DNA from 4 places in the Rhizobium sp. BK008 genome. Region 4 is predicted to be linked to each of the others. Evidence: predicted binding sites of a transcription regulator. Region 4 holds the regulator's gene; each other region holds the start of a gene.
The links. Region 4 encodes LexA, which represses DNA repair genes until DNA is damaged. Its sites were predicted from a motif close to TGTTCNNNNTGTGTTCNG; they were not measured.
Positions count from the first base shown of each region.

Region 1: a site for LexA is predicted at 6,097-6,114, ahead of FHT69_RS19950 (PA0069 family radical SAM protein). Genes of this name have one in related genera too.
Region 2: a site for LexA is predicted at 2,355-2,372, ahead of FHT69_RS25985 (ATP-dependent helicase). Genes of this name have one in related genera too.
Region 3: a site for LexA is predicted at 1,879-1,896, ahead of dnaE (DNA polymerase III subunit alpha). Genes of this name have one in related genera too.

Region 1 is NZ_JACIFK010000004.1:422,385-429,926, reverse strand. Features, by position in the region: gene FHT69_RS19985 (cell wall hydrolase) at 1-829, shown strand, start outside; gene FHT69_RS19980 (AtpZ/AtpI family protein) at 1,101-1,439, shown strand; gene FHT69_RS19975 (F0F1 ATP synthase subunit A) at 1,502-2,254, shown strand; gene FHT69_RS19970 (F0F1 ATP synthase subunit C) at 2,322-2,549, shown strand; gene FHT69_RS19965 (F0F1 ATP synthase subunit B) at 2,627-3,250, shown strand; gene FHT69_RS19960 (F0F1 ATP synthase subunit B) at 3,254-3,745, shown strand; gene FHT69_RS19955 (ribonuclease HII) at 3,905-4,594, opposite strand; gene FHT69_RS19950 (PA0069 family radical SAM protein) at 4,871-6,028, opposite strand; gene FHT69_RS19945 (glycosyltransferase family 2 protein) at 6,168-6,686, shown strand; gene FHT69_RS19940 (hypothetical protein) at 6,875-7,189, shown strand; gene moaB (molybdenum cofactor biosynthesis protein B) at 7,212-7,542, opposite strand, start outside.
Region 2 is NZ_JACIFK010000007.1:378,438-385,979, reverse strand. Features, by position in the region: gene FHT69_RS26015 (hypothetical protein) at 20-214, opposite strand; tRNA gene FHT69_RS26010 (tRNA-Thr) at 368-442, shown strand; gene FHT69_RS26005 (DUF982 domain-containing protein) at 758-1,000, shown strand; gene FHT69_RS26000 (hypothetical protein) at 1,294-1,554, opposite strand; gene FHT69_RS25995 (BON domain-containing protein) at 1,650-1,910, opposite strand; gene FHT69_RS25990 (hypothetical protein) at 2,037-2,312, shown strand; gene FHT69_RS25985 (ATP-dependent helicase) at 2,420-4,480, shown strand; gene FHT69_RS25980 (enoyl-CoA hydratase/isomerase family protein) at 4,493-5,545, opposite strand; gene FHT69_RS25975 (putative bifunctional diguanylate cyclase/phosphodiesterase) at 5,631-7,542, opposite strand, start outside.
Region 3 is NZ_JACIFK010000001.1:2,011,167-2,018,708, reverse strand. Features, by position in the region: gene FHT69_RS09925 (lipoprotein-releasing ABC transporter permease subunit) at 1-460, shown strand, start outside; gene FHT69_RS09920 (ABC transporter ATP-binding protein) at 475-1,158, shown strand; gene FHT69_RS09915 (DUF5680 domain-containing protein) at 1,167-1,631, opposite strand; gene dnaE (DNA polymerase III subunit alpha) at 2,133-5,630, shown strand; gene FHT69_RS09905 (L,D-transpeptidase family protein) at 5,642-6,898, opposite strand; gene FHT69_RS09900 (DNA polymerase IV) at 6,990-7,542, opposite strand, start outside.
Region 4 is NZ_JACIFK010000001.1:1,638,238-1,645,779, reverse strand. Features, by position in the region: gene gltA (citrate synthase) at 1-157, opposite strand, end outside; gene FHT69_RS07970 (ComEC/Rec2 family competence protein) at 448-2,880, shown strand; gene lexA (transcriptional repressor LexA) at 2,861-3,580, opposite strand; gene FHT69_RS07960 (VOC family protein) at 3,778-4,674, shown strand; gene kdsA (3-deoxy-8-phosphooctulonate synthase) at 4,671-5,516, shown strand; gene eno (phosphopyruvate hydratase) at 5,739-7,013, shown strand; gene FHT69_RS07945 (FtsB family cell division protein) at 7,150-7,470, shown strand.

The DNA.
Region 1 (7,542 bases), on a different contig from region 4:
CCGCTCCACCAAGAAGGGCCGTGTCGTTGCCGTCGAGAAGATGCAGCCGCCGAAGGACTTTTCCGCCGGCTCCATTCTCGAGCGCACCAGGATGCTCTTCACCCCGAGCTTCGACCTCAAGGACAGGTCTGCCTTCGTCAAGCCGAAGATCCAGGGCAAGGAAATCGAGATCGCCACTTCTTTCTATAAGAAGCAGCCTGTCGTGACCGACAATGGCGTGCCGGCAATGCTCGCAAGCCTCGTCACCAGCAACAAGGCCGATGTGCTCGCCACCGCCTATGCACCGCCTGCACCCGACTATTCCCGCCAGTCGCCGTTCGATTCCATCCTGACCGAGAAGGATAGCGGCCGCTTCGTTCCGGAGATTGGCCCGCGCGATCATGCCTGGGCCGCAAGCGTGCTGGCGCCGAGCGTCTTTTCCGCCCGCGAACAGCAATGCCTTGCCTCCGGCATCTATTTCGAGGCGCGGGGGGAATCGGTGAAGGGCCAGGCGGCCGTCGCCCAGGTCATCCTCAACCGCGTCCGCAATCCTTCCTATCCCAAGACCATCTGCGGCGTCGTCTATCAGAACGAGGATTGGCGCAACCGCTGCCAGTTTTCCTTCGCCTGCGACGCCATCAAGGACAGGGTGAACTCGGAATATCATTGGCGAGTCGCCCGCGATGTGGCGATGGCGGTGACGGCAGGCAAGATCTGGCTGCCGCAAGTGGGCTCGGCGACGCACTACCATGCCGTCTATGTCAGGCCGAAATGGGCAAGGACCATGGAAAAGGTCGGTCGCATCGGTCTTCATGTCTTCTATCGCACCTATGGCGGCGGCTGGAGCTGAGATAAATCGCCTGGGCAAGGCGATTTGCGGGGCTTTAAAGCGGATTCTTTCCATCGAATTTAAGCGATTGGCCTTAAATTGGCCTATCTCTTTGATTTGACGAATTTATTTTCTCGCTGGACAGAAGCTGTCTACGCCTTGACTATACCAATCCCTAAAACTATGTTGCGCGCGACTTCAGAACGGGCCGGAAGGGTCTCAACCTTCGTGTCCGGGGTCCGAATGACCGGGGTAGCGGGAGTGCGGGCGACGGGCAGACGAGGAGAGATCCATGGCGGACGACCGCGAGGAAAGTCTTGAAAAGCGCCGTGCGCAATTGGGAGCGAAACTCGCGACCAAGGGCGTCGAGACGGGAGAAGACGAGGCTAGGGAAGCCCGCGCCGAGGTAAGCCGCAAAGGTTATGCCCAGGCGATGAAGCTTTCCAGCGAGTTCATTTCCGCAATCGTCGTCGGTGCTCTGCTTGGCTATCTCCTCGACCGTTTTGTTGGCACGGCGCCTTGGGGTTTGATTGTTCTTCTGCTTCTCGGATTTTGTGCCGGCGTTCTGAACGTGCTGCGTTCTGCGGGGGTGGTGGCCCATCCCCTGGACGACAAGGGCGACAAGAAATAAGGACCGGTTCCGGTCCAGTGCAATGACCCCGCGTTCTGCGGGCCAAAGAGAGAGAACAAGCGGTGTCTAACGATCCGACTCATCAGTTCCTGATCCAGAAGATTGTGCCGATCGAAATCGGCGGAATTGATTTTTCGTTCACCAATGCATCGCTCTTCATGGCCGCTTCTGCTGCCGTTGCCGTAGGCTTCCTCTACTTCGCGACCTCGAACCGCGCCATCGTGCCGGGCCGCTCGCAGTCGGTCGCGGAAATGTCCTATGAGTTCATCGCCAACATGCTGAAGGAAGGCGCGGGCAAGCAGGGAATGAAGTTCTTCCCGCTGGTCTTTTCGCTCTTCACCTTCGTCCTGACGGCGAACCTGCTCGGCATGTTCCCGTATTTCTTCACGGTCACTAGCCAGATCATCGTCACCTTCGCGCTCGCGCTCCTGGTTATCGGCACGGTGCTCGTCTACGGCTTCTATAAGCACGGCTTCCACTTCCTGAATGTCTTCGTGCCGTCGGGCGTGCCGGGCGTTCTGCTGCCGCTTGTTGTCACGATCGAAATCATTTCGTTCCTGTCCCGTCCGATTTCACTCTCTGTTCGTCTTTTTGCGAACATGCTCGCCGGTCACATCACGCTGAAGGTGTTCGCAGGCTTCGTCGCCTCGCTTGGAGCCCTCGGTGCTGTCGGTGTCGGCGGAGCCGTTCTTCCCCTCATCATGACCGTCGCCCTGACCGGTCTCGAGTTCCTCGTCGCCTTCCTCCAGGCTTACGTCTTTGCGGTACTGACTTGCATGTACCTCAACGACGCAATCCATCCGGGCGGGCACTAAGGATAACGACATCGACGTCAAAGGGCGTCAGTCATTCGCCGCAACAACCATTTCAAAGGAGTTCAACATGGAAGCGGAAGCAGCAAAGTACATCGGTGCAGGCCTGGCTTGCTTTGGTATGGCCGGTACGGCTCTCGGCCTCGGCAATATCTTCGGCAGCTACCTCTCCGGCGCACTGCGCAATCCGTCTGCCGCTGACAGCCAGTTCGGCCGTCTGGTATTCGGCTTCGCCGTTACGGAAGCTCTGGGCATCTTCTCGCTGCTCGTCGCTCTCCTCCTCCTCTTCGCCGTCTGATATCGGCGAATAGATGGATCACGGCCTGCGACCGCAAGCCGTGATCCTTTGCATTTGCAGTCCACCTGGAGGTGAGCATGTTTTTTGTGACCCCGGCTTACGCTGAGGAAGCACCGGCGGCAGCGACGGGTACGGATGCGCATGCCGCTCCGGCCGCAGGCGAGGTCCATACCGAGACTGGTGTTGCCGAAGGCGAACACGCCCGCGGCCCTTTCCCGCCTTTCGATTCGACGACCTTCGCATCCCAGCTGCTCTGGCTGGTGATCACGTTCGGCGTCTTCTATTTGCTCATGCAAAAGGTCATCGCGCCGCGCATCGGGGCCATCCTCGATCAGCGTCACACGCGCATTTCCCAGGATCTGGAAGAAGCTGGCCGCCTGAAGGCGGAAGCCGACGCCGCCGTCCGGACCTATGAAGGTGAACTGGCCGCTGCGCGCGCCAAGTCCAACGCGATCGGCTCTGCCGCACGCGACGCCGCCAAGGCCAAAGCCGAAGAGGATCGCCGCGCTGTCGAGGCGAGCCTGTCGGAAAAGATCAAGGCTGCCGAAGTTCGTATTGGCGAGATCAAGGCCAAGGCCTTCGCCGACGTCGGCACCATTGCCGAGGAAACCGCGGCTGCCGTGGTCGATCAGTTGATCGGCGGCACCGTCGCCAAGGCCGATGTCGCTGCTGCCGTCGCAGCTGCCAAGAAGGAGGCTTGATCGATGGAATTTGCTTTTGACGCGACTTTCTTCGCCTTTGTCGGCCTCGTCCTCTTCCTGGCGCTGGTCGTTTACCTGAAGGTTCCGGGCATGATGGCACGGTCGCTCGACGACCGCGCCGACCAGATCCGCAACGAATTGGCCGAAGCCAAGCGTCTGCGCGAAGAGGCCCAGCACCTGCTCGCCGAATACCAGCGCAAGCGCAAGGAAGCGGAAGCCGAAGCGGCCCACATCGTTGCCGCCGCTGAGCGCGAAGCCGAAATGCTGACCACTGAGGCGAAGAAGAAGACGGAAGAATTCGTCGCCAACCGCACGGCGCTTTCCGAGCAGAAGATCAAGCAGGCCGAGGCCGAGGCGATGAAGGCGGTGCGTTCCGCTGCCGTCGATCTCGCAATCGCGGCCGCCGAAACCGTGCTTGCCAAGCAGGCCGATGCCAAGGTCCAGTCCGAGCTCTTCGGCAATGCCGTGAGCCAGGTCAAGACGCGGCTCAACTGAGCTGTATCGGAAAGATTGAGAGCGAAGGCCGGGCATGTCCCGGCCTTTTCTTTTGTTGACGACTCGGCCTCGTGCTGAGGGCGAGCCGCTGGTCTCGACCCATCCTTCGGACCGCCGTAAACGGGGCGAAGGGACGACCATGCCGCGACCTCTCCGTTCCTACTCGGAAATCAGCTCGTCCATCTCGGGACCATCCTCGACCTTGCGCAACGGCCGGAAGCTCATCCGGTGCAGGGAGCAGGGGCCGTGTTTTTCGATGCCGGCGCGGTGCTGTGCGGTGCCGTAGCCCACATGCGCGGCAAAGCCGTAGTCTGGAAACACATGATGCGCGCGTGCCATCATCCGGTCGCGCGTCACCTTGGCGACGATCGAGGCCGCGGCGATCGAGACCGAGCGGGCATCGCCCTTGACCACCGCCTGTCCGGGGCAATCGAGGCCGGGCGGCACGTCGAGCCCGTCGGTCAGCACGTAGCTTGCCGGAATGGCGAGGCTGCAGATGGCGCGGCGCATGGCGTCGAGGCTAGCCTTGCGGATATCGGTCTCGTCGATGCGCGTCGAGCTGGAGGAGGCGATGGAGACGGTCGCGGTCGCCAGAATCTGCGCGAACAGTTCCTCGCGCCGTTGCGCCGAAAGCTGCTTGGAATCGTTCAGACCCTCGGGGATGCGTTTGGGATCGAGGATGACGGCAGCGGCGACCACGGGCCCGGCCAGCGGCCCGCGGCCTGCCTCGTCGGCGCCGGCAACCGGCCAGTGGCCGGCCCTGCGGGCTTTGAGCTCGAGTTTGAAATCCGGCACGAGCGGAACCGTGTCGAAAAGCAGGGGAGAATCGGGTGGCGTGCGAGGTTTCATGCGGCTGAACCTCGCACGCCAACCCGATTTCCCGCAAGTCCCCGGATCAGGGCGGCGGCCGGGGACCGGTCCGGCGGATGGTGGCGGTCAAGGCCATCCGCGGGAACTGCGCTCGGGGCTCGAAGACAGGGCGGTTCTATCGAGAAGCCGATGCGCAAGCTACAAGCAATTCCAGGAAAAGTGCGAAGCGGTTTTCCGTTCGGAATTGCGTAAAGGCCAGAGAGCAGTTCCCGGCAAAGCGCGAAGCGGTTTGCCTGAACTGCGTAAAACAAAAGGTCAAAGAAGCGACAGCTGGACGCCGCTGCCGTCGGGCGGCACGAACAGGTCGTCGCGCAGCGGCACGCTGCGTCGCGTCAGGCCGAAACGCCGGGCTGCCATCTCAAATCGCCTGGCGATCTGCCAGGCATAGGGACCGGCGCCCTTCATGCGCTTGCCGAATTCGGCATCGTAATCCTTGCCGCCGCGCATCGAGCGCACCAGCGACATCACATGCCGGTAACGATCGGGGTAATGTTGCAGCAGCCAATCACGAAACAGCGGGCTGACCTCGAGCGGCAGCCTAAGGATGACATAGCTCGCCTCGGCGGCGCCGGCAGCCTTGGCCGATTCGAGAATGCGCTCCAGCTCGTGATCGTTCAGCGCCGGGATCAGCGGGGCGGCCATCACAGCCGTCTGGATGCCGGCTTCGGCAAGGGTGTGGATCGTCTCCAGCCGCCGCGGCGGTGTTGCGGCCCGCGGCTCCATCGTCCGGGCAAGCTTGCGATCCAGCGTGGTCACGGAGATGCCGACGCGCACCAGGTTCTTGCTTGCCATCTCCCGCAGAATGTCGAGATCACGCAGGATCATCGCCGATTTGGTGACGATCGAGACTGGATGGTTTGCCTTGTTCAAGACCTCGAGGATGCCGCGCATGATGCGCCATTCCTTTTCGATCGGCTGATAGGGGTCGGTATTGGTGCCGATGGCGATCACCCGCACCTTGTAGCCGGGTTTGGCGAGCTCCCGCTCCAGCAACTTTGCCGCATCGGGCTTGGCAAACAGCTTCGTCTCGAAATCGAGCCCTGCGGAAAGCCCCATATAGGCATGCGTCGGCCGGGCGAAACAATAGATGCAGCCATGTTCGCAGCCGCGATAGGGATTGATCGAACGGTCGAAGGAAATATCCGGCGATTCGTTGCGGGTGATGGCCGTGCGCGGCTTCTCGACCTGCACTTCCGTCTTGAACGGCGGCAGTTCTTCCCATGTCTGCCAGCCATCGTCGAAGGTCTCCCGCTGCAGCGCTTCGAACCGCCCCGTCGGGTTCAATCCCGCCCCACGCCCGCGCCGCCGATCGACCTCGACCCTTAGACCCGAGGAAACGATCATCGCATCGGCAATATCTGCCGTATTGGCAGGCGCGAATGCGGCCTGCCCTGCCAGGGACTGCTCTCTCATCGGATTCTCCCGTGGCGGAAAGCCATCGCCTCCGCCCGTTTTGCTGATTAAATTCCTATCGGCAAAATGAGAACAATGCAAGAACAAAATGAGGAAAACGGCGCTGGCAAAAATTTGTGCGGCGCATTATAAACAGTCAATGTTGACGGTTGTTCTCGAATGTCAGGATCAGGAATCTGAACTGGCGCAGACTTTATCGGTCTTGGTGGCAGGCGCAGTGGAGGGGCTGGTGAGCGATGTGATCGTGCTCGATCACGGCTCTCGCGACGGCACCTCACGGGTGGCCGACGCTGCCGGCTGCCGCTTCCATTCGCAATGGGATATCAAGGACATCGTCCGCTCGGCGCGCGGCGAATGGCTGCTCTTCGTCGAGCCGGGCGCCAGACCGCAGGCGGGCTGGATCGATGAGATCGCCGAATATGTGGCGCTGAACAAGCTGCCGGCGCGCTTCACTGCGTCGAGGGGCTATCGTCGCCCGTTCTTCCAGCGTGTCGGCCGGGCCGTACCGCCGCTGGAACTCGGTTTCCTGGTGCCGAAAAAGCTGGCACTCGCCACCGCCAAAAGCGGCATGCGGCTTGCCGAATTCGTCAAGGGCCAGAAACCGCGGCGGCTGGCGAGCGAGCTCATTCCGTCCTGGGTCGCCCGCGCCGCACGGTAGTTGCCGCGATTCCCTCCCACGGCTCGGGCAAAAGATGGCGCCCAATAGGATTTCGCGCTATAATTCAAACATGGCGCCGTCGAAGCGCCGCGCTTCGCAACGGAATGGCCATGGAATGCCGGTGAACGGCAGAACAGGTCAGCGACAATCTCCTCTTCTGCCGGGTTCCCGGCGAAAGGAGGTGCGTCATGACACGCGGTATGATCTACGGCCTGCTGGCCGTCATATTGCCGATATTGGTGATCGCGCATCCGCATTCGGCAGCATCGCAGATGATGCGCAGTTGCGCAGGCCGACCCGAAATCGTCAATTTCCTGGACAAGAACTTCGCCGAAAAGCTCACGGCAGTCGGACTGATCAACCAGAACGCCATTCTTGAGGTCTATGCCGCCGAAAGCGGCACCTGGACCCTCATCGTCACGGATGTTCACGGCGTAAGCTGCATTCTGCTGTCGGGTGATAGCTGGGATACCATGCCCGTCCTGCCGGGCCTGGCCACATAGGAATGCCGCTCTTGCAGGCAGTCTACTTCGTCGCGCCGCGTTTCAGGTGCTCGTCAAGCCGCGGCATGATCTCGACGAAATTGCACGGCACGCTGCGGTAGTCGAGTTGGCCTTTCAGAATGCCGTCCCAGGCATCCCGGCAGGCGCCGGGCGAACCCGGCAGCGCGAAGATGAAGGTGGCATTGGCAACGCCTGCCGTGGCGCGCGACTGGATCGTCGCCGTGCCGATCTTCTCGTAGGAGATCCGGTGGAAGATGGCGGAAAAGCCGTCCATCCGCTTTTCGAACAAAGGCTCCAGCGCCTCGGGCGTCACGTCGCGGCCGGTAAAGCCGGTACCACCCGTGGTGATGACG
Region 2 (7,542 bases), on a different contig from region 4:
ATTCGTCCGGGACGGAACATTACGATTCGTCCATTTTTGCGGCGGGCAGTCCATTTGTTTCGTCGGCCTGGCCCGAACGGCGGGCGCGCACCTGCTGTTTGCGTCGCCCCAGATTTTCCCTGAGCTTTTCAGCGGCGCGCTCGCGACGCAGTTTCGCCTGTGCCTCGATTGCCTCTTTGCGGCTCTGCTGGCCGGTTTCGGTCTTGTCGTTCATGCCAAAAGGATTAGCCGAATTCGCGCGGATCCAAAAGGCCCTTGCATGGCAATCCACGCGAAGTTGGAATTTGCTGCTTGCGCTTGCCGTCAAGCTGTGGCAATAGCCGCCCCGTTCCCGCGATTGAGCCCCGGCTCGCGCGGATCTGGTCCTGCTGCCGTAGCTCAGTGGTAGAGCACACCCTTGGTAAGGGTGAGGTCGGTGGTTCAATCCCACTCGGCAGCACCAGTTTTCTTTCAGTATTAGGAATCATTTTGCTCACTCGGCGAGGCCGGCCCCTCATCCGACTGCCGCCACCTTCTCCCCGTAAACGGGGCGAAGGGACCCGGCCGCACGCTCTCCGTTTCACCAACCTCTCGCAGGGCAGCCATCTGACGAGAGCCGGGAAGGCCATGCAGGCTGACATTTCGTCTCATCAGCAATAATCGATTCACCATTGTTGACCGCAAAAATCGCGCTAGAATGCCTATCATAGCGGAGTCTCCCCGGAGGAACTGGGAGATACTGCACGTCGTTTCTGTCGACAATCGTGGAGGAGTATCGATGGCAACTGAAAGATGGAACAGCCCGGTCAAGGTCGGTTTCGAAGGTGCCGATGCGCGAACGGTCAATGGTCCGTTCGATGCGTTGAAGTGCCTGGCGGATCTCTGGCCGAGTATGCGCGGGCTTCGTTACATCAAGGCCCGCAGCACCTGCCGGGCAGCGCTCGACGGGCGCAAGAGCGTGGAAGAGGCAAGAGCCGAGTTTCTGGCGGCAGCCGAAGAGGCGAAGCTGAAGCTGCATTGAACCGGCGCAAAATCCTTTTTGAAAATCGATTTCGATTTTCGGGGTTATGCGCTGCACTTCGCTCAGGATTTCCGGCCGTTCCCGGCGTTTCGGTAAACGGAACGTGCCGGAACGGAACAATGTTTTAATTTTGCTTAACCCTGCATCGAACTCGCGCCGGGTTTTGGTGCAACAGGCGTTGCGCCTGGTACAGGTGTCTTCATAGAAGATACCCAGCCATCATGATGATGGTTAGAGGCTCGTACCCTCTGCGGAGACGCAGGCGAGCCTCGTCCGAGCAAGTCCTCATGTTTTCAGCAGTCCGCGCCGCCCTCGTCCTCGACCTCGACATAACCGACGCCGATGATCGTACCGTCCGCCGCGCGGATGAAGGAAGGGAGATAGTGTGGCTCTGCCGGCTGGCAGGCGACGGCGCCGGTATATTCGTTGAGGGCGATCTGGTCCTTCGGCAAAGCGGAATAATTTGTGCCGGTTTCCAGCGAGGCATGGGCGGAGCCGGCAAGGACACCGCCTGTTATCACGGTCATTGCGGAGATGCGAAGAAGCGACTGCATGAGGTTCTCCAGCGTTTGGGTCCGGCCTTTCAACCCGCGGGAGGGCATTTTGGTTCCCGTCATGCGCCGCAAGACATGGAGGGCACGCGGGCCGGCTAGCGTCGTAGCAGGCGTCCGCGCACATAACCTCGGCCGACGATGCCCTCGGCGACCTCGACGGCCCGCTCGACATCACTCCGCCGGCGCACGAAACCTTCCAGGACGACATAGGCGCCCGATATGCTGACGATGATGTCCGCCGCTTCGATATCGCCGGCAGCATGAAGGGCGCTTTCCACCGAAGCGCGCGTCGCCGCATCGCTGTGGCCCTGCCGGCGGGACTCCTCATGGTCGGTGAATGCTGGAAATCCGAGCACCGTGACCGTCTCCTGATGTTGGTAGATATCAGTTAACGCCGCGGCGAGGCATTTCGTTGCGGCCGGGTGGCCAGCCCTTGGCGAAAGACGTGGCGATTTCCATATCTGGCTGCAGTCGAAAGAGGGATGAAGACGATGAAAGCGCTTCTATCAGCCTTGTTGACCGCGGCCTTGCTTGCCGGCTGCTCCTCGGCCGATAGCCCGGCGCTGGAGCCCATTCCCGGCAGCATTACCTATGGCGGCCAGCCGCGAACGAAGCTCACCAAATCGCCGGTCGGCAGCGCCGTCCATCACCAATTCTACAACGGGACGGGCCAGCGGGTGGAGGAAACCTATATTCTCCAGCCGGATCGCAGCCTGAAACTGGTGCGGCGCGTGGTCGGCCCGGATTTCCCCGATTGAGGCGTGCTCGACGTAGCGCGGCGCTTGACAGCGGGGGCAATCGCGAACATTCAAGGAACATCTAATCTTTCCCCAGTGATTCTGCGGGAGCCCGACCGGACGGCTGGATGTACCTCGAAAAGCTCAATCCGCAGCAGCGCATGGCCGTCGAGCACGGCACGCTCACCGACGGCAGCCATATTGCCGGGCCGCTGCTGGTCATTGCCGGCGCCGGCTCCGGCAAGACGAATACGCTGGCGCATCGGGTCGCCCATCTGATCGTCAAGGGCGCCGATCCCCGCCGCATCCTGCTGATGACCTTCTCGCGCCGGGCAGCCGCCGAGATGGCGCGGCGCGTCGAGCGCATCTGCCGCGATGTGCTTGGTGCCAATGCCGGCGTCATGGCCGACGCGCTTTCCTGGTCGGGTACCTTCCACGGCATCGGCGCGCGGCTGTTGCGCGATTACGCCCAGCAGATCGGCCTCGATCCGGATTTCACCATCCACGACCGCGAAGACAGTGCCGACCTGATGAACCTGATCCGGCACGACCTCGGCTTCTCCAAGACGGAAAGCCGCTTTCCGACGAAGGGCACCTGTCTTGCCATCTATTCCCGGGCGGTGAATTCGGAAACCGCGCTCGATCTCGTGCTGCGCGACGCCTTTCCCTGGTGCGCGGCGTGGGAGAAACAGCTGCGCGAACTTTTCGCCTGTTATGTCGAGTCCAAGCAGAGCCAGAACGTGCTCGACTACGACGACCTGCTGCTCTACTGGGCGCAGATGGTCGGCGAGACTGTCATTGCCGAGGATATCGGCAGCCGCTTCGACCATGTGCTGGTCGACGAATATCAGGACACCAACCGGCTGCAGGCCTCGATCCTCATGGCGCTGAAACCCGGTGGCCAGGGGCTGACCGTCGTCGGCGACGATGCGCAGTCGATCTATTCCTTCCGTGCCGCGACGGTGCGCAATATCCTCGATTTTCCAGCCGCCTTCAGCCCGGCCGCCGATATCGTCACGCTCGACCGCAACTACCGCTCGACGCAGCCGATCCTTGCGGCCGCCAACGCTGTCATCGATCTTGCCTCGGAGCGCTTCACCAAGAATCTCTGGACCGAGCGGCAATCGTCCGAGCGGCCGCGCCTGGTGACGGTGCGCGACGAGGCCGAGCAGGCGCGCTACGTTGCCGACATGGTGCTCGACAACCGCGAAGAAGGTCTCAAGCTCAAGCAGCAGGCCGTGCTGTTCCGCGCCTCGCATCACAGCGGGCCGCTTGAGGTCGAGTTGACCCGGCGCAACATTCCCTTCGTCAAGTTCGGAGGGCTGAAGTTTCTCGACAGCGCGCATGTCAAGGATATGCTGGCTGCGCTGCGCTTCGCGCAGAACCCGCGCGACCGGGTGGCGGGCTTCCGGCTGATGCAGATCCTGCCGGGCGTCGGGCCGTCGACGGCGCAGAAGGCGCTCGACCTGATGGCCGAGGATGCCAGCCCGTTATCCGCGCTTGCCGCCATGCCGGCCCCGCCGCGCTCCGGCGAGGACTGGACTGATTTCGTTTCGATGCTGCAGGAGCTGAAGACCGGCAAGGCCGGCTGGCCGGCGGAAATCGGTCTGGCGCGGCAATGGTACGTGCCGCATCTGGAACGGCTGCATGAGGACGCCGCGACGCGCCAGGCCGATCTGCTGCAGCTCGAGCAGATCGCCAGCGGTTATGCCTCACGCGAGCGTTTTCTAACCGAACTCACCCTCGATCCGCCGGATGCGACCAGCGACCAGGCGGGCGTGCCGCTCCTCGATGACGACTACCTCATCCTGTCGACCATCCACTCCGCCAAGGGCCAGGAATGGACGCGGGTCTTCATGCTGAACGTCGTCGACGGCTGCATTCCGAGCGATCTCGCCGTCGGCGCCACCGCCGAAATCGAGGAGGAGCGCCGGCTGCTCTATGTGGCGATGACGCGCGCCCGGGATGGCCTCGACCTCGTCGTGCCGCAACGCTTCTTCACCTATGGGCAGAATTCGCAGGGCGACCGGCATGTCTATGCCTCACGCAGCCGCTTCATTCCCGCGACACTGCTGCAGTTCTTCGAGGCCTGCAGCTGGCCGCAGGTGAAATCGCAGACCGCCGCTCAAGCGCAGGCGCGGCAGGTGCGCATCGATGTCGGCGCCCGCATGCGCGGCATGTGGCGATAGGCCCAGGACAGATCAGAGCGAAAGCGGCGGCTCGGCCGGTTTCAGGAAATGCTCGATTGTTGCGGCCTGCACGGCCTCGACTGACGCGGGCGACCATTTCGGATTGCGGTCCTTGTCGATGACGGCGGCGCGGATGCCTTCGAAGAAGTCCGGATTATCCAGCATCTGCAGGCAGGCGCCGAGTTCGCGGCCGAGGCATTCGGCGAGCGAGGCGCTGCCACGACCGGCCCTGAGCAGCCGCAAAGCGAGCTTCAGGCTGGTCGGTGACCGCGTCAGCAGCACCCGACGCGTCTCGGCGGCGAAGTCGCCTTCCTCTCCGGCAAGTGCGGCCAGGATCTCCTCGACGCTGTTGAAACGGAAGGCGCGATCGATCGTCGCCGCGTTCTGCCTGAGCCGGCTTTCTCCCGGAGACTCGGAAAGCGCCTGCAAGACGGCATCGACATCGCCGGACGAACTGCCGCGCGGCAGGGTCGACAGAGCATCGATCACCGCGCCGAGCCGCGACGAGGCGATCTGCAGGTCGGCGAGGCGGGCATGGATCGCATCGGCGGCACCGATATCGAGGCCGGTCAGGCCGAGCCATGTTCCGGCTTCGCCGGGGCTACGCGGCAGCAGCCAGGTGGCGCCGACATCGGGGACATAGCCGATGCCGGTTTCGGGCATGGCAAGCCGCGTGCGCTCGGTAACGATGCGGTGGCGGCCGTGCGACGACAGGCCGACGCCGCCGCCCATGGTGATGCCGTCCATCAGCGCGACATAGGGTTTGGGGTAGGAGGCGATCAGATGGTTGAGGCGGAATTCCTCGCGCCAGAAGCTTGCCGCCAGGCCATCGCCGGCGCGGGCGCTCTCATGCAGGGCGCGGATATCGCCGCCGGCGCAGAAGCCGCGTTCGCCCTCGCCCATGGCCACGACGCTTGCCATCTCGGAATCTCCGGCAAAAGCCTGCAACGCCTCGGTGATCGCGCGGATCATCGGCAGCGTCAGGCTGTTCAGCGCCCGCGGCCGGTTGAGCCGGATCACGCCTGCGGTGCCCCGCCGTTCAATGATGACTTCGCCGTCCTGCATGGTTTACCTCCTCGGTTACGACCATGAATAGACGACGATCCAGCTTCGCTCCAGTCGCTTTGCGACCGGTCGCGAATTTGATTGTTCAGGCAGACAGTGAATTGCGGGCGGAGGCCGCGGCATCGCACCTTGCGGCGTAGTCGATGGCAAGTTCCAGCGGCAGCGGCCGCGAGAAATGATAGCCCTGCGCCAGGCGAACGCCCATCGCCTTCAATCCTTCGGCGATCTCTTCGCTTTCGACGCCTTCGGCGACGGAGGCAATGCCGAGGTTCTGGCAGAGATTGGCGACCGAGCGGGTGATGTTCATGCAACGAGCGTCGCGATCGAAATTCATCACGAAGGCCTTGTCGATCTTCAGCTTGTCGAAGCCGAGACGGTGGATATGGCTCAGGCTCGAATAGCCGGTGCCGAAATCGTCGAGCGCGATCGAGATGCCGGCGGCGCGCAGCATCGTGATCACCTGATCGGCGGTGTCGAAATCGGAGAGCAGTGCGGTCTCGGTGATCTCGAATTCGATCCGCTTCGGATCGATGCCAGAGCGGGTGATCATGGCAAGCAGCGCCATCGAGGTCTCGTGGTCGCAGATATCGCGCGCCGAGAGATTGAAGGACAGCCTGAGATGCCTGGGAATGATCGCCAGCGCTTCGAGCGCCTTGGCGAAGAGGATGCGGGTCATGCGGCCGATGACCGCTGTGCGCTCGGCAGCGGGAATGAAGGCTTCCGGACTGATGCGGCCGAAGCGGGCGCTGTCCCAGCGGGCGAGCGCCTCGTAGCCGACGACGCGGCCGCTCCTCAATTCGACGATCGGCTGATAGTCCAGTTTCAATTCCTTGGCGAAGTCGTTCGCCTGCAGTTCGAGTTCGATCAGGTGGCGCTGCGTCAGGATCTTCTCGTGGTCGGGCGAGAAGAATTCGACGCCGCTGCTGCGCTTGCTCTTGACCTGGTAAAGAGCGAAGTCCGCTTTCTCGTAGAGATCCTCGGCCGTGTACTCGCCGATATCGGGATAGACGATGCCGCAGGAACCGAAGACGCGGACCGAGCCGTCGGGGATTTCGTAAGGTTCGCGGACCGCGGCGCAAAGCGCCTGGCCGAGATCGGCGATCGCCTGGCGCGTCATCGAACAGGGGAAGATGATACCGAACTCATCGCCGCCGAGACGGGAGACGATGCCCTCTTCGCCGACCAGCGCGACGAAGCGGCGGGCCGTCTCCTTGAGCACGAGATCGCCCGCAGCATGGCCGAAGACGTCATTGACGGGCTTGAAGCCGTCGAGATCGAGAATGCCGAGGACGGGCGGCGCGGACGGGTCCTTCTGCAGCCGTTTCTCCAGCGAGAGAAAGAAGCTGCGGCGGTTGGCAAGGCCGGTCAGCTGGTCATGCAGCGCGTTGCGGCTGTTGACGAGGTTCAGTTCCTCGGCCTCCGCCTGCTTCTGCTTCAGCTCCTCGGTCAATTGCACGAGGCCGACGAAATTCTGGAAATAGCTGTTGATCACCCTGAGGAAGGGCAGGATCAGGAACAGGCCGCTGACGGCGGTGGCGACGAAAACGGGATTACCCGAGAACATGAAGGTCGCAATCATGGCCGAGAAGGTGATCACCGTGGTCAGTGCCGCCGCCATCGGCAGGTGCATCAGGCAAAAGATGCAGGAGATGCCGGTGACGACGAGGAAATAGGCGATCTGGCCCTGCTGGGAGGCGTCGCCATATTGATAAAGCGCGATCGCCCAACCGCCGAAGGCGAAAGTCAGGACGCCGGCCCCGACCATTGTCACTTTCATCAGCTTATAGGCCCGTTCGGCGGTGACGTTTTCCTTGCCCCGGATCTCCCACCAGCAGAGACGGAAGACGCAGAGGACACTCAGGGCGACGGGAATATAGAGCGAAAGCCAGAGGGGTGCGGATTTGAGGTGGGTGATCGCCACCGCAAGGGCGTTGATGATCAGGAGCACATAGAGAATGGGAATCTGTGACGACAGGGCCCGGAACTGCGCCGTCAGA
Region 3 (7,542 bases), 370 kb from region 4:
CTCCGCACTCCAGGTCGAGCGCAACGTCATGTTCATGATCTTGACGCTGATCGTGCTTGTCGCGGCGCTGAATATCATTTCCGGCCTCATCATGCTGGTGAAGGACAAGGGCAGCGATATCGCCATTCTGCGCACCATGGGCGCCACCGCCGGTGCGATCATGCGCATCTTCTTCATGACCGGGGCAGCGATCGGCATCGTCGGCACTATTGCCGGCGTTCTGCTCGGCGTTCTCGTCTGCGTCAACATCGAATCTGTCCGCCAGTTCTTCTCCTGGATATCAGGCACCGTACTCTTCAATCCGCAGGTCTATTTCCTCAGCCAGCTGCCGGCCGAAATGGATCTCAGCGAAACGATCTCGATCGTCGTCATGGCGCTGACGCTGTCCTTCATTGCGACCATTTTCCCCGCCTGGCGTGCCTCAAAGCTCGATCCGGTGCAGGCCCTGCGCTACGAATAAGGAATGCCGCCTTCATGAAACGCAACGTCGTTCTCAAGCTTACCGGCGTCGAGCGCCATTACGGGCAGGGCGATACGCTGCTCCCGATCCTGAAGGGCGCAGATTTTTCGATATCGAAAGGCGAAATCGTCGCTCTCGTCGCCCCTTCCGGCACCGGCAAATCGACGCTGCTGCATGTCGCCGGCCTCCTGGAGCATCCGGACGGCGGTGAAGTCAACATCAATGGCCATGCCTGTGACGGCCTGAGCGACGATAAACGTACCGCGATCCGCCGCAGCGAAATCGGGTTCGTCTACCAGTTCCACCACCTGCTGCCGGAATTCTCGGCGCTCGAAAACATCATGATGCCGCAGCTGATCGCCGGGCTTTCCTGGAAGGAAGCCGGAGAGCGGGCCGGCCAGCTTCTCGATTATATGCGCATCGGCCATCGTGGTTCGCACCGCCCGGGCGAGCTTTCCGGAGGCGAGCAGCAGCGCGTTGCGATCGCCCGCGCCGTCGCCAATGCGCCGACCCTGCTTCTTGCCGATGAGCCGACCGGCAATCTCGACCCGGAAACGGCAAGCTACGTCTTCGACGCGCTGGAAGCGCTGGTGCGCCAGTCCGGCCTTGCCGCCCTGATCGCCACCCACAATCACGAGCTTGCCCGCCGCATGGATCGGCGCGTCACGATCTCCGACGGCAAGATCGTTGATTTCTGAGGCTGTGCTCAGGGGATGACCAGCCCGCCGCGATAATCGAGCGCATAGGCCTTCTGGCCGTCGACCATGATGCATTCATGGCCGGTGAACCGCGCACAGCCGCCTTCGCTGCTATCGATATAGCGGCCGAACGGATGATCGAATTCCATGCCGTCCAGAAACCGGCCCTCTCGATACATCGCCGAAAGTGCAGCCTTGATCACCGCTCCGGCTGCTGTGCCGTCGATGAGCTCAGGCGCAATGACGCAGCCGAAATAATTCATCGCCCAGGCGGGCTCTCCGGCAAACCACACCACTTCCTGCCCGGCGAAATCGGTGCCGCCGAAATAGCTGTCGAGATAGCGCCAGTCACCGCGTTCGTAACCGATATCGTGGGAACCCGGCCGGCACGGCGCGCGCGGCACGCCGCCCCCGACATAGGTCGCAGCCTTCGCCTCCACGATGAATTCATTCAGCATCGCAATGTCGAGCATGTCGTTCTCCCTTCGGCCCGATGCTGGCAAATAGGTCGCGACATGTAAAGAACAAAAAGAGAACTTCTGGTGGAGTAAGCGCATCACTTTGAGGGGAAGGCGGCCGCCCGAACACGATGTCTGGTCTGTGGGGGCGGGGCAAGGGCATGGCGGCCCCAGATCACAACAAGTGCCAGTTCGTGCGATTCGCCGCGCGCATCCGGGATTTTCCACACGCAAGAAAGAAGGAAAAGATTCCTGTTGACAACGGAACATACATGGAACAAATTGAAAACATAACGAGTAAAGGAGAGCCCGATGACTGACATGATCCGTGATATCGCAGCATTTACCTCCATCGCAATGTTCGTTGCCAGCTTCTCGCTCATCGTGATGGCGATCTAAAGTTTTCAGGGGACCGCATGGCAATCATGCGGTCCGGAGGCGGGACTTCTTCTGGACATCATCGCCCTCTATGCCGACAATGCGTCCGATTCATTCGGGTGATTGGGAAGGCATGTCATGGCGGATACGGCAAAGGGTTCAACGGGTGAGGCGACCGGCGGCACGCCGGGTTTCATCCACCTGAGGGTCCATTCCGCCTATTCGCTTCTCGAGGGCGCTCTGCCGCTGAAGAAGATCCTCTACAAGGCGACCGGCGACAGCCAGCCGGCGATTGCGATCACCGACACCAACAATCTGTTCGTCGCCCTCGAATTCTCCCAGAAGGCGATGGACGAGGGCCTGCAGCCGATCATCGGCTGTCAGGTCTCGATCGACATGGGAGATGGGTTGGAAACGGAAAAGCGCGGCGGCCAGCAAGCCCTGGTCAAGCTGCCGTCGATCGTTCTTCTCGCCGCGACCGATGCCGGCTACGAACGGCTCGTCGATCTCGTCAGCCGGGCCTATCTCGGCGGCGAAAGCAACCAGGCCGTTCATATCAAAGCCTCCTGGTTGGAAGAGGCCGGCACGGAAGGGCTGATCGCATTGACCGGCGCCCCGACCGGCCCGGTCGACATGGCGATCAGGGAAGGACATCCCGCCCAGGCGGAGGCCCGACTGCTCTTGCTGAAGCGTCTCTTCGGCGACAGGCTCTATGTCGAGCTGCAGCGCCACGGCACCTACGACAAGCGGCACGAGCAGAAGATTGTCGGGCTTGCCTATGCCCACGACCTGCCGCTGGTTGCGACCAACGAGGCCTTCTTTCCGACGCGCGACGATTACGACGCCCATGATGCGCTGATGGCGGTCGCGCACAACGCCATCGTCTCCGACGACAGCCGCTTTCGCCTGACGCCCGATCACTATCTGAAGAGCCGGGCCGAGATGGCCAAGCTCTTCGCAGACCTGCCGGAAGCGCTGGAAAATACCATCGAGATCGCCAGGCGCTGCTCCTTCGTGCTGAAGACCAGAAAGCCGATCCTGCCGCGCTTCACCGGTGCGACCGACGATGCCGAGGAGGCCGAACGCGCCGAGGCGAGCGAGCTGCGCCGCCAGGCGGTCGAAGGGCTGGACATGCGGCTGGCCACGCTCGGCATGTCGCCGGGTTACGAGGAGAAGGATTATCGCGAGCGGCTGGATTTCGAGCTCAGCGTTATCGAACGCATGCGGTTTCCCGGCTACTTCCTGATCGTTGCCGACTTCATCAAATGGGCCAAGCAGCATGACATTCCCGTCGGTCCCGGCCGCGGCTCGGGCGCCGGTTCGCTGGTCGCCTATGCCTTGACGATCACCGACGTCGATCCCTTGCGTTTTTCGCTGCTCTTCGAGCGCTTCCTCAATCCCGAACGCGTCTCGATGCCGGACTTCGACATCGACTTCTGCCAGGACCGCCGCGAAGAGGTGATCCGCTACGTCCAGGCCAAGTATGGCCGCGAGCAGGTGGCGCAGATCATCACCTTCGGTTCGCTGCAGGCGCGCGCCGCCCTTCGCGACGTCGGCCGCGTGCTGGAAATGCCTTACGGCCAGGTCGACAAGATCTGCAAACTGGTGCCGAACAACCCGGCCAATCCGACCCCGCTGTCCAAAGCGATCGAAGAGGAGCCGAAGCTGCAGGAGGAGGCGGCTAAGGAACCGGTTGTCGCGCGCCTGCTCGATATCGCCCAGAAGATCGAGGGACTTTACCGCCACGCCTCGACCCATGCCGCCGGCATCGTCATCGGCGACCGCCCGCTTTCCAAGCTGGTGCCGATGTATCGCGATCCGCGCTCCGATATGCCGGTCACCCAGTTCAACATGAAATGGGTCGAGCAGGCCGGCCTGGTCAAGTTCGACTTCCTCGGTCTGAAGACGCTGACGGTGCTGAAGGTCGCTGTCGATTTCGTCGCCAAGCTCGGCATCAAGGTCGATCTCGCGGCCATTCCTCTCGACGACAAGAAGACCTACGAGATGCTGTCGCGCGGTGAAACGGTCGGCGTGTTCCAGGTGGAAAGTGCCGGCATGCGCAAGGCGCTGATCGGCATGAAGCCGGACTGCATCGAGGACATCATCGCGCTGGTGGCGCTCTATCGTCCGGGCCCGATGGAGAACATCCCGACCTACAATGCCCGCAAGCACGGTGACGAAGAGCTGGAATCGATCCATCCGATGATCGACCACCTGCTCAAGGAAACGCAAGGCGTCATCGTCTACCAGGAGCAGGTGATGCAGATCGCCCAGGTCCTGTCCGGTTATTCGCTGGGTGAAGCCGACCTTCTGCGCCGCGCCATGGGCAAGAAGATCAAGGCCGAGATGGACCAGCAGCGCGAGCGCTTCGTCGTCGGCGCCGTCAAGAACGGTGTGTCGAAGCCGCAGGCCGACAATATCTTCGAACTGCTGGCGAAGTTCGCCAATTACGGCTTCAACAAGTCGCATGCCGCCGCCTACGCCATCGTCTCCTACCAGACGGCCTACATGAAGGCGCATTATCCGGTCGAATTCCTCGCCGCCTCGATGACGCTCGACATGTCCAATACGGAAAAGGTCAATGATTTCCGCCAGGATGCCAAGCGCCTTGGCATCGAGGTGATCGCACCCTCGGTGCAGACCTCCTTCCGCCATTTCGAAACCGGCGACAACCGCATCTACTACGCGCTCGCCGCCCTCAAAGGCGTCGGCGAATCCGCCGTCGACCATATCGTCGCGGTGCGTGGCGATAAGCCCTTCGCCAGCATCGAGGATTTCTGCCTGCGCATCGATCCGCGCCAGGTCAATCGCCGCGTGCTCGAAAGCCTGATCTATGCCGGCGCCTTCGATTGTTTCGATATGGACCGCGCCCAGCTAGCCGCCGGCCTCGACCGCATCCTCGGTTATGCCCAGCGCGCCCAAGAGAACAAGCTGAGCGGCCAGTCGGACATTTTCGGCAGCACGCTGACCACGGGACCGGAGAAAATCTCGCTGCCGCCGTTCTCGCCCTGGCTCCCCTCGGAGCGGCTGCTGAAGGAATTCCAGGTGTTGGGCTTCTATCTCACGGCCCACCCGCTCGATTCCTACAACAACATCCTGCAGAAGATGCGGGTGCAGACCTTTGCCGAATTTTCCCAAGCGATCAAACAGGGCGCGGCCAATGCCCGGCTTGCCGGCACCGTCATCTCCAAGCAGGAGCGCAAGACCCGCACCGGCAACAAGATGGGCATCATCGTCTTTTCGGATTCTTCCGGTCAGTTCGAAGCGGTGCTGTTTTCGGAAATGCTGAACCAGTATCGCGACGTGCTCGAATCCGGAAAATCCTTCGTGCTGACGGCCACCGGCGAGGAGCGGCCGGAGGGCATCGGCCTGCGCATCCAGACGATCCAGTCGCTGGAGGAAAAGTCGCTGCAGATGCAGAAGGCGCTGCGCGTCTATGTCAGGGATTCCGGGCCGCTCAGGATGGTCGCCGGCCACTTGAACGCCAAGGGCGACGGCCTCGTTTCCTTCATCGTCATCAAGGAGGAGGGCAAACGCGAGGTGGAGGTGGCGCTGCCGGAGAAATACCGCATCACCCCTGAGATCGCCGCCGCCCTTCGCGCCGCCCCCGGCGTCGTCGACGTCGAACTGGTTTGATCAGCCCCGCGTCACCCGCGGGTGATCGTGATGAAATCCGTGCCTTCGCCGGTCTCCCGGCCGAGGCCGGTATCGGAGATCGTCAGCGTCGAGCCGGGCGCGATCAGCGCATCGATCCTGCGGCGGGTCTCGTCGGGGATCGTGATGCGGCTGAGCGAACGGGCGATCGGCCTGCCTGTGACGATCGAGCTTTCCTGATTGGTGATGCCGAGCCGCTTCATCGTCTCGCGGGAGAGATTGTTCTCTAGCGTAATGCCGAGCCAGTTCGCCGTACCGGCCTTTTCATCGACAGCATGCAGCGTGAAGAAATGTGTGCCGAGCGCCAAGCCCGGATCGGCGATCGTCACCGGCGCTTCGAAGATCGGCTTGAAGGCCTGCCGCACCATGATGACGCCGTTCGGCGGCTGACCCTTGCCGGTTGCGGCATAAACTTCCTTGAGGAGCGTGTCGGAGACCAGGCTCCTGTCGCCGGCAAATTCCGCCGGCCGCAGGGCCCTGAAATCCCTGATCGCCTGCACGGTCGACGGACCGAGCAAGCCGTCCGGATCGCCGGCGGAAAAGCCGAGCTGGTTGAGCAGGGTCTGGATGTCGATCACCGTCTCGCGCAGCGTCCGGCGCGTGACGAGCATGCTGATCGGCTCGGACGGCGGCTCGGGTTCGGGTGTTGCGGCCGGCTGTATTGCCGGCATCGGCATCGCAGCCGTGTCGTTCATTGCCACCTGCACCGGTTTTTCGGGGCTGTCGGGCATGGAAGGCCGCAGTTCGACATCCGAAAGCAGCGGCATCGGCGCCGGTGTATCCGGATGGAAAAGGGTGGGATGGTCGATCGGCTGCGGCACGACTTCGCCGTCGCTGATGATGACCGGAACACCAGGGTCGGTCATCCCATAGAGCATTTTGGCGAAGGCGCCGGGCATGCGCACGCAGCCATGCGAGGCTGGATAACGCGGCACGGAATTCGATTCATGCAGCGCGATGCCGGACCAGGTCAGCCTTTGCATGAACGGCATCGGGGCGTTGGAATAGAGATTGGATTCGTGGTATTTTTGCTTTTCGAGCACCGAGAAGATGCCGCTCGGCGTCGTGTGGCCGTCCTTGCCGGTCGAGACCTTCGAGGTCGCGACGACCTCGGTGCCATCATATACCGCAAGCGACTGCTTGTCCTTCGAGACGATGATCTGCAGCGTGCGCGCATCCGCAGCGAGAGCAGGGTGCACGAGTGCGGTGGCCGACAGCAAGCCGAGGCCGAAGACGAGACGCGAGAACATGATACCCAACCATACGCAATACTGCCCGGCAGATTATGGGACGAAGTTTAAGGAAGATTTTATAGGCCGGGCTTGATGTTGCCCTCACGCGCTAGTGATCGCGCTTGCCGCTGCCGAAGGTGTAGCCGGTCTCGACCGTCTTCGTGCCGAACTTGTCGCGCAGCTTGTCCATCGCCGCTTCGGCGGCCGCTCGCCGGCCCGATTGCTGGTCGATGAGGTCGGGCGGATCTGCGCGGGCGGCGTCGCCGAGATCGGTGACGCCGATGCCGAGCAGTCGGAACTTCGTGCCGTCGGTCTCTTTTTCGAGAAGCTCGAGCCCAGTGCGGAAGATCTTGTCGGCAAGCTGGGTCGGGTCTTCGAGCTTGCGGTTGCGGGTGCGCGATTTGAAATCGGCGCTCTTCATCTTCAGCACCACGGTCTGGCCGGCAATGCCGCTTTTCTTCAGCCGCCAGGAGACCTTTTCGGAGAGGTTGCGCAGAATCGGCACCAGCTCCTCATAACGCGAGATGTCGTCGAAAAAGGTAGTCTCGGACGAAACGCTTTTGGCCGCATCGTTGAGATGCACCTCGCGGTCGTCGATGCCGCGCGATAGCCGTGCGAGCCGCTGGCCGATACTGCCATAGCGGCGCATCAGGTCGTTCTCC
Region 4 (7,542 bases):
AGGATGCGGTCGAGGTAAAACCCGGATCGTACGTGAAGGAAGCCGTGTTCTTGTAGAGGGCACCGATATCGATGACGCTCGGGCCGATCGTGCCGCTCTTGACGGCAAGGTCGACAGATTTGTCACCGATTTTTATTGTAGCGCTTTGATCCGTCATGCTGATCCTCCGAAATGGCGGTGGCGCCTTAAAAGCGCCATAGGGGTTAAGCGTCCTCACCGATAGCTATATGATCGCGAAGCTAATGCCAAGTTACCGTGACGGCATTTTGTGCATTGCGGTATCACCTTTTAGGCACTGCAGCGATGAGCCGCGTGCATATCGGAAGCTGATGATTCGACTGGTCTTTTGGCACTCGCGATTTTCCCTCATATTTCAATCGATTATTCTTGCCGGATTTGATGGGAGGTTGCATTCTGGCCGCCTTGGCGGGTGAGCTTGGGCGGCGGATGCAGGAATTGACGACAGTCGAATTGCGGCCGGAAGCAGGCGCCGGCCTTGCCGATACCTCCGGTTTTTCTCCCCCTGCCGTGGTGTCGCGGCCGGCAAGGACGCAGTCGGCGACACCGTTGCGCCATCGCCTGCCGGCTTTGGCCTCGCAATCGCTGCGTGCCGGCAGGCGCATGCTGGGCGAGGAGGCGGATCATGGCCGCCTGCTGCTATTCTCGCCGGTCTTCCTCGGCGCCGGATCAGTCTTCTGGTTTCTTGGAGCATCGGATTTTCCGGTCATTGCACCGCTGCTCTGCCTGTTGGTGCTTACGACCGCGGTTCTGATCGCCAGCCGTATGCGGGCGGCATTGCGGACCGTCCTGCTGGCGCTTGCACTTATGGCCGGTGGCATGGTCTCGGCGGAGTTCGAAAGCTGGCGGGCTTCGACCGTGATCCTCGACTCCGCCGTGACGACGACGGTGACCGGCCGTGTCGAACGGCGCGAAGGCGATGGTCGCGGCCGGTGGCGCTACATTCTGGCCGTCACCGGCACCGAGGCGCCGCAGGTGAAGCGGCCGCCGGAACGGATAACCGCGATCGCCCGCGGCGCCGACGCGCCTTTCGAGATCGGTGACATCATCACCGGCAGGGCTCGGCTGACACCACCGTCAGGCCCAGCACTTCCAGAGCTCAACGACTTCTCTTTCGGGGCCCATTTCGATGGCATCGGCGCCAATGGTTTCTTCTACGGCGCGCCGACGAAAGTCGATTTGCAGGCAGGCCCGCAGGCTGCCAGATCGACGGCGGAAGCCCTGCTCGAATGGCTTTACCGGCTGCGCAGCGGCATCGGCGACCGCATCCGATCGATTCTGCCCGGCGACACCGGCGCTTTTGCCGCTGCTCTGGTGACGGACGAACGGCGCGCCATCTCGAATGCGACCACGGAGGCGCTGCGCCAGTCCGGTCTGGCGCATATCATCGCCATCTCAGGACTCAACATGGCGCTGTCGGCCGGCATCTTCTTCGTCGGCTTCCGGATGCTGCTCAGCCTCTTTCCCGGCGTCGCCCAGGCCTATCCGACGAAGAAGATCGCCGCCGCCGGCGCGCTCATCGCCGTCACGGCCTATTTCCTGATCTCCGGCTTCGCGGTCTCGGCCGAACGCGCCTTCATCATGATGGCCATCATGCTGATTGCCGTCTTCTTTGACCGGCCGTCGATCAGCCTGCGCAATGTCGCTCTCTCCGCGCTCGTCATCCTCGTCATTTCGCCCTCCGAAGTCCTGGGGCCGAGCTTCCAGATGTCCTTTGCCGCAACCTTGGCGCTCGTGTCGGGCTATCAGCTGTGGAAGGATCGGCGCGTCCGCGAGAATGCCTTCCTGAAGCTGCCGATCGTCAGGCCTTTCGTCGCGGTTGCGGGGTTCTTCGGCGGTGTCTTCCTGACCTCGCTGATCGGCGGTTTCTCCACCGCACTGTTTTCGATCGAGCATTTTCATCGCCTGACCGCCTACGGCCTGCCGGCAAACCTCGCGACGATGCCGATCATCTCCTTCATCATCATGCCGGCCGGGTTGCTGGCGATGCTGCTCATGCCTTTCGGTCTGGACGTTTTGCCTTGGAAGATTGTCGGATTCGGCCTCGATCTGGTGATCGCCGTCGCCAAGACCGTGTCCGGCTGGGGTGGCGACATCGGCATCGGCCGCTTGCCCGCCTGGTATTTCGCGGTCGCCGTGGCAGGCTTCCTGCTGCTGACGCTGCTCCGCACTCGGCTGCGCCATATGGGCACGTCGATCATGTCAGTCGCAACGCTCATCCTGCTGCTTCTGCCGGTTCCCCGGCCGCCGGATCTGGTGATTTCGGAAGATGGCAGTCTCGTCGCGGTCGTCGAGGCGGCGGCAATGGCCTCCAACCGTGAAAACCCGCCGGATTTCATCTTCGACCAATGGCAGCGCGCGCTGGTCCTGCCGGCGCATGACCCGCCGAAGATGCTGGATGGTCCTGCTGTCCCGCCAGCGGGAGAGGACCGCCGCGTCAAGCTCTCCCGCGATCAGCAGAACGAAGCGAGGGCGGCGATGCGGGCGGCTGCAGCCGGCGGTGACGCAAACCGCTTTTCCTGCGTCAAGAAGGCCTGGTGCATATCAAGGCTTGGCAACGGTCATGTGGTCGCCGTCATCGACAATGCCGCCTATCTCGCTCCGGCCTGCGATGCGGCCGATATCGTGGTAACGTCGGTCCGCCTGCGTTTCAACAGCTGCCGCTCAGGCGCGACGCTCTTCACCGGCGAGACGTTGCGCCGGACCGGTTCCGTCGAGCTGCGGTTCGCGGAGGCCGGCATGGAGGTCACAACCGCATTCGATGATCTGTGGCGGCCATGGATCCGCCATCGCGCCTATGACTGGCGCAGCAACAGCTTTGTCGAAACCGGCCTGCAGGGTGTCAGTGATAGCGGCGAATAAGGCCGACGAGTTTGCCCTGCACCTTGACGCGGTCTGGCCCGAAGATCCGGGTCTCGTAAGCCGGGTTGGCCGCTTCCAGCGCGATCGAGGCGCCCTTGCGGCGGAAGCGTTTGAGCGTCGCTTCTTCGTCGTCGACGAGAGCAACGACGATGTCGCCAGGGCTTGCGGTGCTGCCATTGCGGATGATCACGGTGTCGCCGTCGAAAATGCCGGCGTCGATCATCGAATCACCCTTGACCTCCAGCGCGTAGTGTTCACCGGAGCCGAGCATATCGGCCGGAACGACGATGTCGTGGGTGTTGTTCTGGATTGCCGAGATCGGAACGCCGGCGGCGATCCGGCCCATGACCGGCACGGAGACTGAGTTGCCATTGTCGGCGACGGGTTTTGCAGGAGCGGGAGTGGCGACCGGCTGGGGCTTGCCCAGGCTGCCCTCAATGACGCTCGGCGAAAAGCCGCGCCGGGGCTGGATGCTGGGGCTATAGGCCTCCGGAAGCTTGATGACCTCGAGTGCGCGGGCCCGGTTCGGTAGGCGGCGAATGAAGCCACGCTCCTCGAGCGCAGTAATCAGCCGGTGAATCCCGGACTTCGAAGCGAGATCCAGGGCGTCCTTCATTTCGTCGAAAGACGGCGGAACGCCGGATTCCTTCATGCGCTCATGAATGAAGAGGAGAAGCTCCTGTTGTTTGCGCGTGAGCATCGACGTTGTGACCTCGTGATTGAAACAAATCCAGAACAGACACTATATGTTCCATATGTGTTCCGCAAGTAGCTAAATTTCCGTAAAACTTGGCGCCAACTCGTTGAGATTTTTATTTTCATTCGCCGGATTGGCCGACAAGTCTTGCCTTGCGCGGCACTGTCGCACATCTCTGCCGTGTGAGGAGAGGGGATACCATGAACGAGCATTCCGCCAAACCACGCCCGCTGGATCATGTCGTGCTGCCGGTCGTCAATATCGATCTGGCGCGCGAGAGGCTCGGCAAGCTGGGCTTTACCGTTGCCGCCGATGCGCGTCATCCCTTCGGAACGGAGAATGCCTGCGTCTTTTTTGCCGATAAGACCTATCTGGAGCCGCTCGGGATTGCGAGCGTTAGGGAAAGTGAAGCATCGGCGCGGCAAGGCAATGTCTTCACCGCCCGCAACCGCGCCTTCCGATTCCGCTGCGGCGAGGAAGGGCTTTCGGCGGTGGCCTTCGGCAGCGAGGATGCCGATATCGATCATCGGAATTTCGTCGGCGACGGAGCGAGCGCCGGCGAGATGCTGGCGTTCAGCCGGCCGATGACGATGCCGGATGGTTCTGAGAGCATTGCCGGCTTCAGGCTGGCCTTTGCCGGCGACCTGCGCGCGCCCGATCTCTTTCTCTTCACCGTCGAGCGCGTCAATCCGCTGCCGGCCGACCGCGGCGCGCTGGAGGCGCATGCCAATGGCGTCACCGGCATTGCCGAGGTGGTGCTTTGCGCGCCCGATGCGGCTGCCTTCGCCGCCTTCGTCAGTCTTGCCAGCGCGCAATCGGCAGTCGAGAACACCGGTTTCGGCGTCAAGATCGCGGCGTCGAATGTGAAAATCAGCCTGATGACGCCGGAGGGTTTGGAGGCCTATTTCGAGGTCGCTGTCCCATACGCCGACCGCGGCCTGCGCGGCCGGGCGATTCTCTTCGCTGTCGCCGATCTTGCCGTGACAGAAGCGCATTTGGCTGCTAACGGGGTGACATATACGCGCAAGAACAATCGCATTCTGGTGAAGCCCGCGCCCGGGCAGGGCACGCTTTTCGCCTTCGAGGAAACACGATGAGCACAGATACGAATTCCCAAGTCAAGATCGGCGAGGGCCAGGGCCAGGTCACCTTTTCCAACACCGGCCGCCTGTCGCTGATTGCCGGCCCTTGCCAGATGGAGAGCCGCGACCACGCCTTCATGGTGGCCGGCACGCTGAAGGAGCTTTGCGGAAAGCTCGGCATCGGCCTCGTCTACAAGAGCTCCTTCGACAAGGCGAACCGCACTTCGCTTTCGGCCGAACGCGGCATCGGCATTGAAAAGGGCATGGAGATCTTTGCCGACCTCAAGAAGGAATTCGGCTTTCCCGTCCTGACCGACGTTCATACCGCCGAACAATGCGCCGAGGTGGCAAAGACCGTCGATGTCCTGCAGATCCCGGCCTTCCTTTGCCGCCAGACCGATCTTCTCATCGCCGCCGCCAATACCGGCCGCGTCGTCAATGTCAAGAAGGGCCAGTTCCTCGCTCCCTGGGATATGAAAAACGTCCTGAAGAAGCTTAACGCCAGCGGCAATCCGAACGTGCTGCTGTGCGAGCGCGGCGCCTCGTTTGGCTACAACACGCTGGTTTCCGACATGCGTTCGCTGCCGATCATGGCGTCGATGGGTGCTCCCGTTGTTTTCGACGCCACCCATTCCGTGGCGCAGCCGGGCGGGCAGGGCGATTCCTCGGGCGGCCAGCGGGAATTCGTTGAAACGCTGGCGCGCGCAGCGGTGGCGACCGGCATTGCCGGCGTCTTCCTCGAAACCCATCAGGACCCCGACAATGCGCCTTCCGACGGACCGAACATGGTCTATCTCAAGGACATGCCGCGGCTCCTCGAAAAGCTGCTTGCCTTCGATGCGGTCGCCAAGGCCTGATTACCCAGCTTGACGTTCAACAGTCTGACATGATCGCGCTATAAGCATGTCGCGCAAAACCAAAGAGCAAAGCGCGGACCAAGCGAATGTTAGAGATCGCGACGCGCTTTCGTCCACATCGGAACGCTGGTTCGAAGGCTGGCAATTGCGGCATTGTAATTTGCTCGCCTTCGATTAAGACAGGTTTCGAACGACTTATCACCCACTGAGCAGGAAGAACCCATGACTGCAATCACCGATATCATCGCCCGCGAGATTCTCGATAGCCGTGGCAATCCCACCGTCGAAGTCGATGTCTATCTCGAAGACGGCAGCATGGGCCGCGCGGCTGTTCCCTCGGGCGCCTCGACGGGCGCGCATGAGGCGGTCGAACTGCGCGACGGCGGCAAGCGCTACCTCGGCAAGGGCGTCCAGAAGGCGGTCGATGCCGCCAACACCGAGATCTTCGATGCGATCGGCGGCATCGACGCCGAAAACCAGATCCAGATCGACAACATCATGATCGAGCTGGACGGCACGCCGAACAAGTCGCGCCTCGGCGCCAACGCCATCCTCGGCGTGTCGCTCGCCGTCGCCAAGGCTGCCGCCCAGGCCTCCGGCCTGCCGCTCTACCGTTATGTCGGCGGCGCTTCCGCCAGCCTGCTGCCGGTGCCGATGATGAACATCATCAACGGCGGCGCCCATGCCGACAACCCGATCGATTTCCAGGAATTCATGATCCTGCCGGTCGGCGCCGATACGATCGCCGAAGCCGTGCGCATGGGTTCGGAAGTCTTCCATACGCTCCGCAAGGAACTTGCCGCACAGGGCCACAACACCAATGTCGGCGACGAAGGCGGTTTCGCACCGGGCCTGAAGAGCGCTTCCGAAGCCCTCGACTTCATCGTCAAGTCGGTCGAAAAAGCCGGCTACAAGCCGGGTGAGGACATCTACCTCGGCCTCGATTGCGCCTCGACGGAATTCTTCAAGGACGGCAAATATGTTCTCGAAGGGGAAGGCCGCACGCTCGAATCGGGCGCCATGGCCGAATATCTGGCCGAACTCGCCGCCAAGTACCCGATCATCTCGATCGAGGACGGCATGGCTGAGGACGACTGGGATGGCTGGAAGACGCTGACCGACCTGACCGGCAAGAAGACCCAGCTCGTCGGCGACGATCTCTTCGTCACCAACTCTGCCCGCCTTCGCGATGGCATCCGCATGGGTGTCGCCAACTCGATCCTCGTCAAGGTCAACCAGATCGGCTCGCTGACCGAAACCCTCGACGCCGTCAACACGGCGCACAAGGCAGCCTATACCGCCGTCATGTCTCACCGCTCCGGCGAAACGGAAGATTCGACCATCGCCGATCTCGCGGTCGCCACCAACTGCGGTCAGATCAAGACCGGCTCGCTGTCGCGTTCCGACCGTCTTGCCAAGTACAACCAGCTGATCCGTATCGAAGAAGGCCTCGGTCCTCAGGCCCAGTATGCCGGCCGCTCGATCATTCGCGGCTGATCGCATCTGATTTTCAACGGTTCGACCCGCGCCTCTCCGGCGCGGGTTTTTTGTTGCTCTTTTTTAGAGTCAACGAACGGTTAATCTCTGCGCTGTAGATTGAGCGAATTGGTAATGCGTTCAAGAGCATGCGTGTATGTGGACAAAGCATCATAAGAAGAGAAAGCTCGGCCGCTTCGTCATTCCGGCCATGACGGTCGCCTTCCTTTCCTATTTCGGTTATCACTGCATTCACGGCGATTACGGCCTGCGCGCGACGGAAGCGTTCGAGCACCAGCGTGTCGCGCGTGAAAAAGAGCTTGCAGTCTTGAAGACGAAGCGCGAACATCTGGAAAATCAGGTCGCGCTGCTCAGTGACGGCTCGCTCGACAAGGACATGCTGGACGAAAAAGCGCGCTATCAGCTCAATGTGTCGCGCGCGGACGAGATCGTCATATTCAACCATTATTCCAATTAACCGGAAACAGGTTAATTGGAATTTCAGGCGTTTTATCAACGATTTAGCGCCGAATACGAGCCATGCAATTAT